DNA from 2 places in the Arthrobacter sp. TJ-263 genome. Region 2 is predicted to be linked to the other one. Evidence: predicted binding sites of a transcription regulator. Region 2 holds the regulator's gene; the other holds the start of a gene.
The links. Region 2 encodes HspR, which represses chaperone genes until heat shock. Its sites were predicted from a motif close to AAGTTGAGTCNNNNNGACTCAACTT; they were not measured.
Positions count from the first base shown of each region.

Region 1 (7,541 bases), on a different contig from region 2:
GAGGAGCGATTGGACCGGATCACACGTCAGGCCAAGGATCGCTTCGGGGTCAGTACAGCGACCATCGCCCTGATCGATGACCACCGCCAGTTCCTCAAATCCAGGGTGGGTAACGTGTCTCAGAACATGCCCCGGGAGATCTCGTTCTGCAACGCCACGATCCGCAACGCGGGACCTCTCATCGTCAATGACGCCCGAACCGATCCCCGCTTCAAAGCCAACACCCTAGTCCTGGGCGAGCCCTACATTCGCTTCTACGCCGGCCACCCTCTGCAAGGACTCCGCGGATGGACCGTCGGGACGTTGTGCATCATCGACCAAAACCCTCGAAACTTCTCACCCGAAGATGAACAGACATTGCGAGAACTCGCCATGAGCGCCGAACAGGAACTTAACACCTGAGACCCGCATTCGCGACGGCATCAAACAACTCCGAACGTCCTTACAAGACATAGCCCGAGCGGAACCGCACAACACCAACCGGAGCCCACCACCGAAAGAGGGGTAGGCCGACATGCAGTTAGTCCACGGGCGAATCGTCATGCGGGGGTAGTGGGCTCAAGTCAGGCTGCGGAAGTGGTCTCCACTCAAGCTCTGATAGCCACCAGAAGTTCCGAGTCGTTGCGAACACCTCGTTCGGAGCGTCGATGATTACATCGCGCAACAGGATCCGATGCATCGCTTCACTGCATCATCTATGTACAGTCGAGGACAAGGCTCTAGTCAGGAACCTACCCTCGATCACAGATCGGGCAAGGCCACTACTCGGACTGTTCGCAAGCCAGTCGTTCATCGCTCCTGCTGGGACCCAGAGGGCTGGCCAGTGCCGTGAGATCGGGGAGCGGACGTTTACCCGGGACGATGAAGATGGGCGGGAAGGCACCCTAAGTGAAACGCCGATCCTGGTCGGCTGCTCGCCGAGGTTGTCTCGAAAAACTACAGGTTCACGAGACACGGGACGCGAGGAGCCAGCACTTAGAAGCTCCCCCGGAATTCCGGGGCTGTGACTGTCTTGAAAAGTCGTCTCACCATGAAGTGTCGCGGCACTAGTGTCGCCGGTACTTTGTGCGACGTGGCATCCACGTCGGCGACCGGGACTGGTGCCAGGCTGGACTCGCTTCCCGCCGAGGGTTTCGGGCCCAGGTCAGGCTGCACGACCCGCGGCTCGGAGCTGCCCAACCGCCGAGCGGTGCGCACCGCCAGCCGCCGACGCGCTCACCGACAGCGGAGAGGAACAGGCGGATCCACACCCCTGCAGAGGCAGCATCGGCGCAGGACGAGGCCCACCTGATGCAAGCCGATCAGGGGGTAGTCGGAAAGTCCCCGGACACACGGGAGGGGGAGGCGCCGATGCGCGTCCCCCTCCCGAACATCAGGGAATCAGGTCACATCGTCAGACGGTGGCCTTCTCGGTGCCGGCGGGGGTGACGACCTCCGCCGTGGGCTCCATGTTCTCGGCGTCCACCATCCACGCGTACTGCTCCAGCTTCGCGATGAAGCCGTGCAGCAGGTCCGCGGTGGTCGGGTCCTCCTCGTCGATCTGGTCGTGGACGTCCCGCATGGTCTTGACGGTGGCGTTCAGCATCCGGACCACGAGGCCCACGGTGTCCTTGGTCGAGACGAGGCCGGCCGGGAACGGATCGATCTTGGTCCCTTCGGCCACGGCCACGCTGCGGCCGTCGGGCACGGCGTGCAGTGCGCGCATCCGCTCCGCCATCTCGTCCGCGAATGCGCGGGCGTCCTCGATGATCTCGTCCAGCTGCAGGTGAAGGTCACGGAAGTTCTTGCCGACCACGTTCCAGTGGGCCTGCTTGCCCTGCAGGTGCAGTTCGATGAGGTCGACGAGAACAGCCTGCATGTTGTCTGTGAGAGTGGGTGATGCCTTCATGGATCCTCCAGTGCTAGAGAGATTTTCTCCTCCCGGGCGGGCGCCGGAGGCGCTGATTCCTGCCGGAAGGACTTCTTTCACCCTAGCCCTGCGCGTTGGCCAATTCCAGCCGCTCTGCCTACGCTAAGGGGACTTACGGTTTCGTCGTGTCGCATGCCCTGCGAAGGGGTTCGGACGGCGCCGGAGTCCGACCAAGGAGGAACCGTTTTGGCTTCAGTGCAGGAATCCATCGACGTATCAGTACCGGTCAGCACCGCCTACAACCAGTGGACGCAGTTCGAGAGCTTCCCCCGGTTCATGGGCGGCGTGGAGTCGGTCACGCAGACCTCGGACACCTCCACGCACTGGGTGACCAGCATCGGGGGCGTGCATCGCGAGTTCGATGCCGAGATCACCGAGCAGCACCCCGACGAGCGTGTGGCGTGGACGAGCACCGACGGGAAATCCCATGCCGGCGTGGTCACCTTCCACCGCCTGGACGAGAACACCACGCGGCTCATGGTGCAGATCGACTGGCACCCGGAGACGTTCATCGAGAAGGTCGGGGCCGTCGTCAACGCCGATGCCTCACAGGTGAAGGGGGACCTCAAGCGGTTCAAGGCATTCATCGAGAAGAGCGGCGGCGAGACCGGCGCCTGGCGCGGCGACGTCGCGGCACCGCCCTCGGGTGTCACGTCCGAGGGGGAGCCGGCTAACGGCACTTGGCCCGACACCTCGGCGGACGATCCCGAGTCGGGCGGCCCGCGCGTCGGCTGACGGGCCCGGTGCCGCAGGAGGCGGATCCCGTCGGGGGTCCGCCTTTCCGCGTCCTAGGGGATGTCTCCCACCTCGATGGATGCGATCGCGTCGGTGGCCTGGCGTGACAGTTCCGGTGAGATGGGCGAACTCCTCGTGGCCTCTGCGGCTCCGACCTGGCCTTCCTCGCTGACGGCGTAGGTGCCGAATGCGCGCACGACGTCGGCGGTCGCCTCGTTCTCGTACCGCGAGCAGTACACGTGGTAGGACACCAGGACCAGCGGGTAGACCCCGGGTTCGCTGGTCCTCCGGTCGAGGTCCAGGGCGATGTCGTGGTCCTTGCGTCCGGGCACGCGGCCCGCGAGGTCGACGGCGGCCGCGGCGGCCTCGGAGCTCACGTCCACGTAGTCTCCGCCGACCTTCAGTGCCACCCGTCCGAGGGGACCGCCGACGGCGGAGTCATCGGCATACGTCACGGCGCCGACGGTGGCGGCCACGGTGCTGACCACGCCTGCGTTTCCCTTGGCGTTCTCGTTGGCGAGGCCCGCCGGCCACGTCCCGTCGGCCTCCTCGGTCCAGATCTCCGGGACCACGGCGTGGAGGTAGTCGGTGAAATTCTCGGTGGTGCCCGAGTCGTCGGAGCGGCTCACTGCCGCGATGGACAGCGCGGGGAGGTCGACGTCGTTCTGCGCGGTGATCGAGGGATCGTCCCACCTGGTGATCTCACCGCGGAAGATCCGGGCGACGGTGGCGGCGTCAAGGTTCAGTGCCGAGATCCCGGGCAGGTTGAACGCCACGCTGATCGGCGAGACGTAGGCGGGGATGTTGAAGGCGCCGTCCGGTCCGCACGCCTCTGTGGACTCCGTGAGTTCCTCGTCGCTGAGGTAGGCATCCGAGCCGGCGAAGCCCACGGCGCCTGCGAGCAGCGCACCGCGTCCCGCACCGGAACCATCTGGCGAGTACTGCACCTGGGCTCGGGGGTACACGGCGGAGAACCCCGTGCGCCACGCATCCATGGCCGGTCCCTGAGCGGAGGACCCGGAGGCCGTCACTGCGCCCTGGAGTCCCATGTCGCCGTTCCTGGCTGCCGCTTCCTGCTCCGGCCCGAGGGGATAGTCGGATCCGCAGGCGGTCAGGCCGAGGGCGACGGCGAGCGTCAGGGACAGGGCGGTACGAATTCTCACCCCGGTCACGTTACAGGTGGCCGTCCGGTGAACCCAAGGTGGACGGCAGGTGGACGGACCCTCAGCGGGCGGGGCGGGTCAGGCGTGACGGAGGCGGTAGCCGTCCGCCCGGTGGACGAGCCGCCGGCCGCCGCCGTCGTTCAGCAGGATCCACACCACGGAGGCGTCGTCGGTCCTCATGTCCAGGACACCGCCGAGCTGGGGGCCCGTGGCGTGGTGGAGGGTGACATGCTGGCCGCGCGTGAAGCCCGACCAGTCCTGGACCTCGGAATCGGGGGCTGCAGGGAGAGCGTTCATGGTGGGCCTTTCGGAAGGTTCCGGGACTCCAACGCTAGCCACGCTTCCTGAACGGCGCGTGAATGGCTGCTGAAGGTTGAGGCCGCTTTCGTCGCGGCGAGGTCACAGCGTCCGCCAGTCCCCGCTCGTCAGGTGCGACCCCGCCTGGGGTCCCATGAGGAGCATGCCGCCGTCGACCACGAACGATGCCCCGTTGACGTAGCTGGAGGCACCGGAGGCGAGGAAGGCGACGACGTCCGCGATCTCCTCGGGCGCGCCGGGGCGTCCGAGCGGGATGCCGGGACGGTCCATGGAGTGGGGGTCCTGTTCCTCGGAGTCGTTCATGGGGGTGTTGATCTCGCCGGGCAGCACGGCGTTGGCGGTGATGCCCCGGTCCGCCAGTTCGAGGGCGATGGTCCGGATGAGACCGCCGAGGCCGTGCTTGGAGGCGTCGTACGCCGCCGATCCCACGCGGGGCTGCTCCTGGTGCACGCTGGTGACGGCGATGATGCGTCCACCGCGGCCGCCGTCGATCATGTGCCGTGCCGCGCGCTGGAGACAGACGAACGCACCGTCGAGGTTCGCGCCCATGGTGCCGCGCCACGTGTCCCAGTCCGTCTCCATGAACATGGTGCCGCCGTTGACGCCGGCGTTGTTGACGAAGACGTCGAGCCCGCCGAGTTCGTGAGCGAGCTGGTCGACGACGTCGCCGCAGGCCGGCGCGTCCGTGGTGTCGAGTCGCGCGACGGCGGCCCGCGCGCCCTTCTCCCGTACGAGCCGCGCGGTCTCCTCGGCTCCCTCCCGGTCGGAGTGCCAGGTGACGCCGACGTCGCAGCCCGCCGCGGCGAGGGCGATGGCCGTCGCGCGGCCGATGCCGGAATCGGAACCCGTGACGATTGCTCTGCTCGGTGTGAAGTCCATGTCCCCATCCTTCGCACCCGGCCGCGCAGCATGCAAGGGGAACGTGGGGATCGACGCCGAGTACCCCCGGGCGGTTGTCCGGGGGTACTCGGGTGGGCGGTCCTACGCGTCGACGGCGCCCTGGGGGGCCGGATCGGAGGCGGAGGACCGTACCGGCTCGGCGGATTCCCCGCTGACCACCTCGATCTTGCGGGGCCTCGCGCGCTCGATGACGGGGATCGTCACGCTGAGGACGCCGTTCTCGTAGCGGGCGGCGATACCCTCCGTGTCGACGCCCTGGCCGAGGTTGAGCTGGCGCAGGAACGAACCGCTCTCACGCTCGCGGGTCAGCCACTTGACGCCCTCGGCACTGCGCAGCGTGCGTTCGGCGCGGATCGTCAGGAGCTGGCCGTCGACGTCGATGTCGACCGATCCCGGGTCGATGCCCGGGAGGTCCGCGGAGAGGACGTAGTGGTCCTTCTCCCGGTAGAGGTCCATCGGCATGAGGCGCAGTCCGGGGCGGCCCTCCAACAGGGCGCCGGTCACGCGGTCCAGCTCGCGGAAAGGATCGAATTTCATGGCCACGGGAAACAACTCCTTCGCTGATGCCACCGGCAGGTGGTTGGTTCTTCAGGGTTGAGCGCCCTCCGCTCAACTACGAAAAATGTTAGCACTCGGACCCGGCGAGTGCTAAGAGGTGGTGTTCGCTCAGGACGAAAACCCCGGGACGCAGAGAAGGTCCGTTCCGACGTATCGGTACGGACCTTCTCCGTGGTGCTGTCTCCAGCCGATCCTCGTGCCTGCGCGGGGCCTCGATCCCCGGGCCTTCCGCGTGTGAAGCGGATGCTCTACCAGACTGAGCTACACAGGCAACTGGTTCTCCCATAGCTTAGGCCATCCGGGCGCCGCGCCAAATTCCCCCGGTACGGCAGTGCGGGTGTGGCCGCGCCCGGATTCCCGCCGATAACCGTGCTGGTCATCGCTGTGCTGCCTCAGTAGCCTGAAGGAAAGCCTGCTGAGCGTTTTGGGCGCCTGCCGGGCACCACCGCACGAAGGGACAGCACCATGGACAACCAGGACATCCTGCAGCGCATCCAGACACTCGTCCAGGAAGAGCACGACCTCCGGGAGCAGCCCCAGGACGCCGGCGCGGGAGCGGAGCAGCAGGACCACGCCACCCGCCTCAAGCGCGTCGAGGAGGATCTCGACCAGTGCTGGGACCTGCTGCGCCAGCGCCGGGCGAAGGCCGACGCCGGAGAGAACCCGGCCGATGCCGGCACCCGTCCCGTCAGCCAGGTGGAGGGGTACCGCCAGTAATGGCCCTGCCCCTCGTGCTGTTCGACGTCAACGAGACCCTCTCGGACATGGGGCGGATGTCCCAGCACTTCGAGGAGGTCGGCGCTCCCCCGCAGCTGGCCGCGCTGTGGTTCGCCTCGGTGCTCCGTGACGGGTTCGCCCTCACGGCCGCCGGGTACAACGTGCCCTTCGGCGAGGTCGCCGATGATGCCCTCCGCACGGTCCTCGCGGGGCAGCCGCTCAACCGGGACGTCGAGGATGCGGTCGCGCACGTGATGACGAGCCTGCAGGGGCTGCCCCTCCACCCGGACGTCGTCGAGGGGTTCCGGGCCCTGACCGGCCGGGGCTTCGAGCTGGCAGCGCTCACCAACGGCGCTGCCGCGACCGCGGAGGCGCTCCTCGAGCGGGGAGGCGTCCGCGCCGACGTCGGCCCCGTCCTGTCCGTCGAGGACGCACCGCGATGGAAGCCCGCCCCGGAGTCCTATGCCTATGCCCTCCGGGCGATCCAGCGGGCGGCGGACGACGTCGTACTCGTCGCGGTCCACCCGTGGGACATTGACGGGGCCGCGCGGGCTGGTCTCCGCACGGTCTGGCTCAACCGCTCCGGGGGACCCTACCCGGCCGTCATGACACGCCCGGACCACGAGGTGCCGACGATCGCCGACCTGCCGGACCTCCTCGTCCGGGCCTGACGCTCGACCAACGAGCTGCTGCGGGAGGCAGGGCTCCTCACGGCGCAGGGCGCATCAAAAAAGCGTAAAGACGCCACATCCGCGACCGGTCGTCGGGTTGAATGAGCCACCGGTGCGGATCGTCCGCACCGGTCGCACCGTCCCCGGAGGTCGAGGGCATCCCCGTCACGTCACGCACCGCACCGGTCCGGAAGTTCCGCCGTTCCACGGCCGCCCGCCTGCACCGGGCCGCACACACCGTCGCTGTCCGGCTGGAACGGCTCGGTCCCCGCCATCCTGCCCAGGTGATCGTGCTGGGCTTCGGGGCGGCGATCCTCGTCGGTACGGTGCTGCTGATGCTCCCGAGCTCGAAGGTGGGAGCAGGAAGCGCCACGTTCCTCGAGGCGCTCTTCACGGCCACCTCCGCCGTCTGTGTCACCGGTCTGATCGTCGTCGACACGCCGGTCTACTGGACCGGTGCCGGCCACGTGATCATCCTGGGGCTCATCCAGGTCGGCGGCTTCGGCATCATGTCCTTCGCCTCCCTCCTGGGTGTCCTCCTGGCCCGCCGGATGGGCCTTCGCTCGCGCA
Region 1 covers NZ_JBZCNE010000003.1:444,650-452,190, reverse strand. The annotation lists gene AC4D2F_RS16305 (GAF domain-containing protein) at 1-402, shown strand, start outside; gene AC4D2F_RS16300 (Dps family protein) at 1,394-1,888, opposite strand; gene AC4D2F_RS16295 (SRPBCC family protein) at 2,105-2,644, shown strand; gene pstS (phosphate ABC transporter substrate-binding protein PstS) at 2,698-3,807, opposite strand; gene AC4D2F_RS16285 (hypothetical protein) at 3,886-4,104, opposite strand; gene AC4D2F_RS16280 (SDR family oxidoreductase) at 4,207-5,004, opposite strand; gene AC4D2F_RS16275 (Hsp20/alpha crystallin family protein) at 5,107-5,562, opposite strand; tRNA gene AC4D2F_RS16270 (tRNA-Val) at 5,781-5,854, opposite strand; gene AC4D2F_RS16265 (DUF2630 family protein) at 6,049-6,300, shown strand; gene AC4D2F_RS16260 (haloacid dehalogenase type II) at 6,300-6,971, shown strand; gene AC4D2F_RS16255 (TrkH family potassium uptake protein) at 7,073-7,541, shown strand, end outside.
Region 1: the regulator HspR is predicted to act here: its motif matches at 5,617-5,641, upstream of AC4D2F_RS16275 (Hsp20/alpha crystallin family protein).

Region 2 (7,541 bases):
AGGCGGCGAGCCCACCGTCATCGCGAACGCCGAGGGCGCCCGCACCACGCCGTCGATCGTCGCATTCTCCAAGTCCGGCGAGGTCCTGGTGGGCGAGATCGCCAAGCGCCAGGCAGTCAACAACATCGACCGCACCATCGCGTCGGTCAAGCGCCACATGGGAACCGACTGGAACGTCGCCATCGACGACAAGAAGTACACGCCGCAGGAGATCTCGGCGCGCATCCTCCAGAAGCTCAAGACCGACGCCGAGAGCTACCTCGGCGAGAAGGTCACCGACGCCGTGATCACCGTGCCGGCGTACTTCAACGACGCCGAGCGCCAGGCCACCAAGGAGGCCGGCGAGGTCGCGGGCCTGAAGGTGCTGCGTATCGTCAACGAGCCCACCGCCGCGGCCCTCGCCTACGGCCTGGACAAGGGCAAGGAGGACGAGCTGATCCTCGTGTTCGACCTCGGCGGCGGAACGTTCGACGTCTCCCTGCTCGAAGTCGGCAAGGACGAGGACGCCTTCTCCACCATCCAGGTCCGCTCGACCGCCGGTGACAACCGCCTCGGTGGCGACGACTGGGACCAGCGCGTCGTGGACTACCTGCTCTCGCAGGCCAAGGCCAAGGGCGCCGACCTCTCCAAGGACAAGATCGCCCTGCAGAGACTGAAGGAAGCCGCCGAGCAGGCCAAGAAGGAACTGTCCTCGGCGACGTCCACCAACATCTCCCTGCAGTACCTCTCGGTGACGCCGGACGGCCCCGTCCACCTCGACGAGCACCTCTCCCGCGCCAAGTTCCAGGACCTCACCAAGGACCTCCTGGACCGCACGAAGAAGCCGTTCCACGACGTCATCACCGAAGCCGGCATCAAGGTGGCCGACATCGACCACATCGTCCTGGTCGGCGGCTCCACCCGCATGCCCGCCGTCGGCGAGCTCGTCAAGGAGCTCGCGGGCGGCAAGGAGCCCAACAAGGGCGTCAACCCGGACGAGGTCGTGGCCGTCGGTGCCGCGCTGCAGGCCGGTGTCCTGAAGGGCGAGCGCAAGGACGTCCTCCTCATCGACGTCACCCCGCTGTCCCTGGGCATCGAGACCAAGGGCGGCATGATGACCAAGCTCATCGAGCGCAACACGGCCATCCCCACCAAGCGCAGCGAGACCTTCACCACGGCGGACGACAACCAGCCGTCGGTGGCCATCCAGGTGTTCCAGGGCGAGCGTGAGTTCACGCGTGACAACAAGCCGCTGGGCACGTTCGAGCTGACCGGCATCGCACCGGCTCCGCGCGGCGTCCCGCAGGTCGAGGTCACGTTCGACATCGACGCCAACGGCATCGTGCACGTGTCCGCCAAGGACAAGGGCACCGGCACCGAGCAGTCGATGACCATCACCGGTGGTTCCTCGCTCTCCAAGGAGGACATCGACCGCATGGTGCGCGAGGCCGAAGAGCACGCCGCCGAGGACAAGAAGCGCCGCGAGGCCGCTGACATCCGCAACGGCGCCGAGCAGCTCGCCTACTCGGTGGACAAGCTGATCGCCGACAACGCGGACAAGCTGCCCGAGGAGGTCAGGACCGAGGTCCAGGCCGACGTCGACGCCCTCAAGAAGGCCCTGGAGACGCAGGACAACGACGACGAGGTCAAGGCGGCCTTCGAGAAGCTGCAGGCCTCGCAGTCCAAGCTCGGCGAAGCGATCTACGCCTCGGCGCAGCAGGACGCCGGCCAGGCCGGCGCAGCGCCCGCCGACGACCAGCCAGCCTCCGCCGGTACCGACGAGGACATCGTCGACGCCGAAGTGGTTGACGAAGACACCAGCGAGAAGAAGTAGTCATGCCGCACCACGGAAACGAAGAAGAGCACCAGTCGGAACCGGTGAACTCATCCGACAGCCGGAGGATCGACCCCGAGACAGGCGAAGTCCGTGGGCAGCAGCAGGACGCCGGCGAGCCGGCCGCGGAGGAATCCGCGGCCGGAGCGCAGGCCACGCCCGCAGCCGACGCTTCCGACGGGGACGCCCTGGCCCAGGCCGAGGCCATTCTGAACGAGGCCGGTGCCGAGGGCGAGAGCAACCCGGCGGTGGACGTCGTCGCGGAGCTCCGCAACGACCTGCTCCGTCTGCAGGCGGAGTACGTCAACTACCGGCGCCGCGTCGAGCGTGACCGGGACGTCGCCCGCGACCAGGCGGTCATCGGCGTCCTCAACTCGCTGATGCCCGTCCTCGACGACATCGACGCCGCCCGTCAGCACGGCGATCTCGCGGAGGGACCGTTCGCGGCCATCGCGGGCAAGCTCGAGAACGTCCTGAAGACGTACGAACTGACCCGGATCGACGAGATCGGCGTCGCGTTCGACCCGAACGTCCACGAGGCGCTCATCCAGCAGCCGAGTGCGGACGTCCAGGCCGACAGCGTCAGCCAGATCCTCCGCGCGGGCTACCGCAAGGGGGAGCGCGTCCTCCGGGCCGCCCAGGTGATCGTGGCAGTGCCGGAGTAATCAGCGGCACGGGCGCCGGGACAGTTCCCGAACGGCGGCAACGAAATTCCTGCGGGCCTTGGCGGCCCTTGGAATATTGAAGCCGCCTTCCTCGGGAACTGTCCCGGCGTAGCACGCTTACCCACTTTTCGAATCGGAAGAACTACGGAAGGAGACGCCCAGTGGCTAGTCAGGATTGGGTCGACAAGGATTTCTACAAGATCCTGGGTGTCTCCAAGGACGCGTCCGGCGACGACATCAAGAAGGCGTACCGGAAGCTCGCGCGCAAGCACCACCCGGACCAGAACCAGGGGGCTGCGGCGTCGGAGCGCACCTTCAAGGATGTGTCGGAGGCCTACTCCGTCCTGTCCGACGCCGAGCAGCGCCAGCAGTACGACGCCATCCGCGCGATGGGCGGCGGCGCGCGCTTCTCCGCAGGCGGAACAGGCGGCGGCGCCGGGGCCAACGCCGGCTTCGAGGACGTCTTCGGCAACCTCTTCGGCCAGGGCGCAGGCACCCGCCAGCGCACCGGTTTCTCGAACGGCAACCTGCCGCCCGAGTTCGCCGACCTGTTCGGTGGCGGGGGCATGGGCGGCGGCGGCTTCCCCGGCGGGTTCCAGTCCACCCGCCCGCAGAAGGGCGCGGACCGCACGGCAAGTACGTCCATCTCCTTCGCCGGTGCCATCAACGGCACGACGATCGGCCTGCGCGAACCCTCCGGGGAGCAGATCGACGTCCGGATCCCGGCCGGGATCCGCGACGGCCAGAAGGTCCGGGTCAAGGGCAAGGGCCAGCCGGGCCAGGCCGGTCCCGGTGACCTCATGGTCAGCGTCAGCGTGAAGGAGCATCCGCTCTTCAAGCGCGACGGCGACAACATTCGCCTGCACGTGCCCGTCAGCTTCCCGGAGGCGGCGCTGGGCGCCGAGATCCAGGTGCCGACGCTCAGCGGCGAGATGGTCACTATGCGGGTACCCGCCGGCACGCCGTCGGGCAGGACCCTCCGGCTCAAGGGCCGTGGGGTGAAGACCTCGAAGACGACCGGTGACCTGCTGGTGGTCGTCGACGTCGTCGTTCCGCAGAACCTCTCGAAGGAGGCGGAAGCGGCGGTGGAGACGTTCCGCGCCGCCACGAAGGACGCGGATCCACGGGCGGGCCTGGCCGCGAAGGCGCGCCTGTAGCAGGACGTTCGCGCAGTACCTCCGAGCAGCATCCGGGAGCATCGGCAACGGAAGGAGACCCGCCATGGACCACACCTTGCCCATCTATGTCATCTCGGTGGCCGCCGAGCTCGCCGACATGCACCCCCAGACGCTCCGCCAGTACGACCGCCTGGGCCTCGTGACGCCGAGCCGGGCGCCGGGCCGTGCGCGGCGCTACTCCCAGAAGGACGTCAGTACGCTGCGCGAGATCCAGCGCCTCTCGCACGAAGGGGTGTCGCTGGAGGGTATTCGGCGGATCCTCGACCTCGAGAACCAGGTCGCGGCGCTCCAGGCGCGCGTCGCGGAACTGACCTCCGAACTGGCAGCCCGCCACGTCCACGCCGAATCGAGCCGGGTCTTCGCCGCCGGTCTCGCGGGGGACGTCGTCACCCTCGTCCGCGGGCAGCGTCCCCGCCCCCGCAGCCAGGCCCTCATGGTGTGGCGCCCCGAGTCGGCGCGCACCTCCACCCAGGCGTTCAACTAGCCCCCGGAGGACCCGGGGCCGGTCCGCACCGCGGGCCCCGCCCCGGTGGAGCCGCGGACCACCAGGTCCGCCTGGAACAGGATCTCGTTCCGCGAGGCCCGGTCCCCGTCCAGTTCGGTGACCAGCGCGTGGACGGCGGCCTCCGCCATCGCCGCCACGTTCTGCCGCAGGGTCGTCAGCGGCGGATCGGTGAAGGCCATGAGCGGGGAATCGTCGAAACCTACCACCGAGATGTCCTCCGGCACCCGCAGGCCGCGGGTCCGGGCGGCACGGACGGCGCCGAGGGCCATCACGTCGGAGGCGCAGACGATCGCCGTGTGTCCCGCATCGATGAGCTCGTTCGCTGCGCTCTGCCCGCCCTCGATGGTGAACATGCTCGTCGCGACGTGCGGCTCGGCGTCGTCCTCGCCGAGGAACTGGACGAGCCCGGAGCGGAAACCCTCCAGCTTGCGACGGCTCGGGATGAAACGGTCGGGGCCCGTCGCGAAGCCCACGCGCTGGTGGCCCTGCGCCACGAGGTGCCGGACGGCCGTGCGGATGGCGGTGGCGTCGTCGTTGGAGACGGATGGCGCGTCGATCTCGGGCCTGGCCCCGTTGACGAGCACGAACGGCACCCGGCCGCGCAGGCGCCGGTAGCGCTCCATGCTCGCCCGGCCGTCGGAGTGGGCGGCGCAGACGAAGATGATCCCGCTGACGCCCTGGTCCAGCATGAGGGCGACGTACTCGTCCTCGGTGATGCCCCCGCCCGGCAGGGTGCACAGGGCGGGGATGTAGTCGTTGGGTGCCAGCAGGGCCGCGATGGCGCCGGCGAAGGCCGGGAAGATGGGGTTCACGAGGTCCGGGACCACGACGCCGATCTGCCCCTTGGAGCGCCCGGCCGTGCGGGAGGGCCGCTCGTAGCCCAGGCTGTCCATCGCCGCGAGGACGGCCTCCCGGGTCTCCTGGGAAGCACCGCCCTTGCCGTTCAGGACGCGCGACACGGTGGGGACGCTGACGCCGGCAGTGCGGGCGACGTCGTCCAGGCGTGGCCGCTCGCGACGCTTCCCGGGGGTCATGGCCCTAATCTAGCGCAGGCCGCGGGCCCCCCGAAAGATTGCGTGAAAGTTTTGCGAAGACCTTCTGCTCAGCCCCCGGCGTCCCTAGGGTAGGAGTATCCACTCCTCCTCAGTCCGGCCTGCAGCGACGCATGGCCGGGGAAGGACCACTATGACCCTGAACACCACGGATACGGGCCGGACCGGCGGAAGGCCGCCCCTTCGGCGCCGGTCCCGGCTCGCCGCCGTCGTCCTGACCGCGCCGCTCCTCGCGACCCTCATGCCTGCGCCCGCCCTGGCCGACCACACGACGCCGCCGGGTACGGTCGCGCTCGTGGGCTCCCTGCAAGCGGAACTCGGCTGTCCCGACGACTGGCAGCCGGAGTGCGCAGCCACCAGACTCGTACCCGTGGACGGCTCGCCGGACACCTGGTCGGCGACCTTCGACGTCCCCGCCGGATCCTACGAGTACAAGGTGGCGCTGAATGAGTCCTGGGGCGAGAACTACGGCGCCGACGGCGCTGCCGGTGGCGCGAATCTCGCGCTGCAGGCTCCGGGCGGCCCCGTGACCTTCACCTACGACCACCGCACGCACGTCGTCTCGAGCGACGCGCCCCCGGCGCCCACGGGGTCGACGGCGGCGCACTGGCTCACCGCGGACACCCTCGCCTGGGGTGCGGAGCTGCCGGAGGACGCCCGCTTCCGGCTGTACTCCGCCCCGGAGGGCGGACTCGTCGCCGAGGACGATCGTGTCACGGGTGGCACCTACCTCGACCTCCAGCGCGGCAGCGATGACCTGCCTGCGGATCTCGCCGCCCGGTACCCGCACCTGGCCGACCTCATGACCGTGACGCTCGGGAAGAAGGACGCCCGGAAGGCCGGGGAACTCCTCAGGGGTCAGCTGCTCCTCGCCGCCGTCGGGCCGGACGGGAAGGTCCTGGCCACCACCGGCGTCCAGGTGCCCGGAGTGCTCGACGACCTCTACGCAGGAGCCGAACGCCGGCAGCTCGGCCTCAGCTGGAAGGGCAGGAAGCCGCACCTCGACCTGTGGGCCCCGACGGCGCGCAGCGTCTCCGTGCAGGTCTTCCGCGACGGCTCGGGCGGCGAGCCGATCGCCACGCGCCCCCTGCGCGCGGGCAAGGACGGCGTCTGGAGCGTCGACGGCGAGAAGGACTGGAACGGTGCGTACTACCTCTACGACGTCGAGGTCTTCGTCCCCGAGACCGGCGCCGTGGAACGCAACCTCGTGACCGACCCCTACAGCGTCGGCCTGTCCACGAACTCGGAGCGTTCACTGATCGTGGACCTCACGGATCCGGCGCTCATGCCGTCGTCGTGGGCCACCCTGCCGAAACCTGTCCTCGAGCGCCCCGAGGAGCTGTCCGTCTACGAACTCCACGTGCGGGACTTCTCCATCTCCGACGCCACCGTGCCCGAGGCCGAACGCGGCACGTACGCCGCATTCAGCCGGCCGGACAGCGCCGGCATGCAGCGGCTCTCGGAGCTGGCCGACAACGGGCTCAACGCCATCCACCTCCTGCCGGTGAACGACATCGGCACCATCGAGGAGGACCGGGCGCGGCAGTCCGAACCCGCCTGCGACCTCGAGGCGTTCGCCCCGGACAGCACCGGACAGCAGCAGTGCGTCACCGACGTCGCCGCCCGGGACGGCTTCAACTGGGGCTACGACCCGCTGCACTACACGACGCCGGAGGGCTCCTACTCCACGAACCCCGAGGACGCCACGCGCATCCGCGAGTTCCGCGGCATGGTCGCCTCGCTCAACGGGTCCGGGCTGCGGGTCATCCAGGACATCGTCTACAACCACACCGCGGGTGCCGGCCAGTCGTCGGAGAACAACCTCGACCGGATCGTGCCCGGCTACTACCACCGCCTCGACCCCGAGTCGGGTGCCGTCGAGACCTCGACCTGCTGCCCGAACACGGCGACCGAACACACCATGATGGGCAAGCTGATGGTCGACTCGATCGTGACGCTCGCGCGCACCTACAAGCTCGACGGCTTCCGGTTCGACCTCATGGGGCACCACTCGAAGCAGAACATCCTCGACGTCCGTGCGGCCCTCGACACGCTGACCCTCGAGCGCGACGGCGTGGACGGCACGTCCATCTACCTCTACGGCGAGGGCTGGAACTTCGGTGAGGTCGCGGACAACGCCCGGTTCGTCCAGGCCACGCAGGCCACCATGGCCGGCACAGGCATCGGCACGTTCAACGACCGGCTCCGCGATGCCGTGCGCGGCGGCGGACCCTTCGACGACGACCCCCGGATCCAGGGCTTCGCCTCCGGGCTGCTGACCGACCCGAACGGCGTCGCCGGCAACGGCACCACGGCCGAACAGCGCGC
Region 2 covers NZ_JBZCNE010000001.1:1,739,314-1,746,854, reverse strand. The annotation lists gene dnaK (molecular chaperone DnaK) at 1-1,813, shown strand, start outside; gene AC4D2F_RS08265 (nucleotide exchange factor GrpE) at 1,816-2,478, shown strand; gene AC4D2F_RS08260 (DnaJ C-terminal domain-containing protein) at 2,640-3,635, shown strand; gene AC4D2F_RS08255 (heat shock protein transcriptional repressor HspR) at 3,700-4,140, shown strand; gene AC4D2F_RS08250 (LacI family DNA-binding transcriptional regulator) at 4,137-5,195, opposite strand; gene pulA (pullulanase-type alpha-1,6-glucosidase) at 5,347-7,541, shown strand, end outside.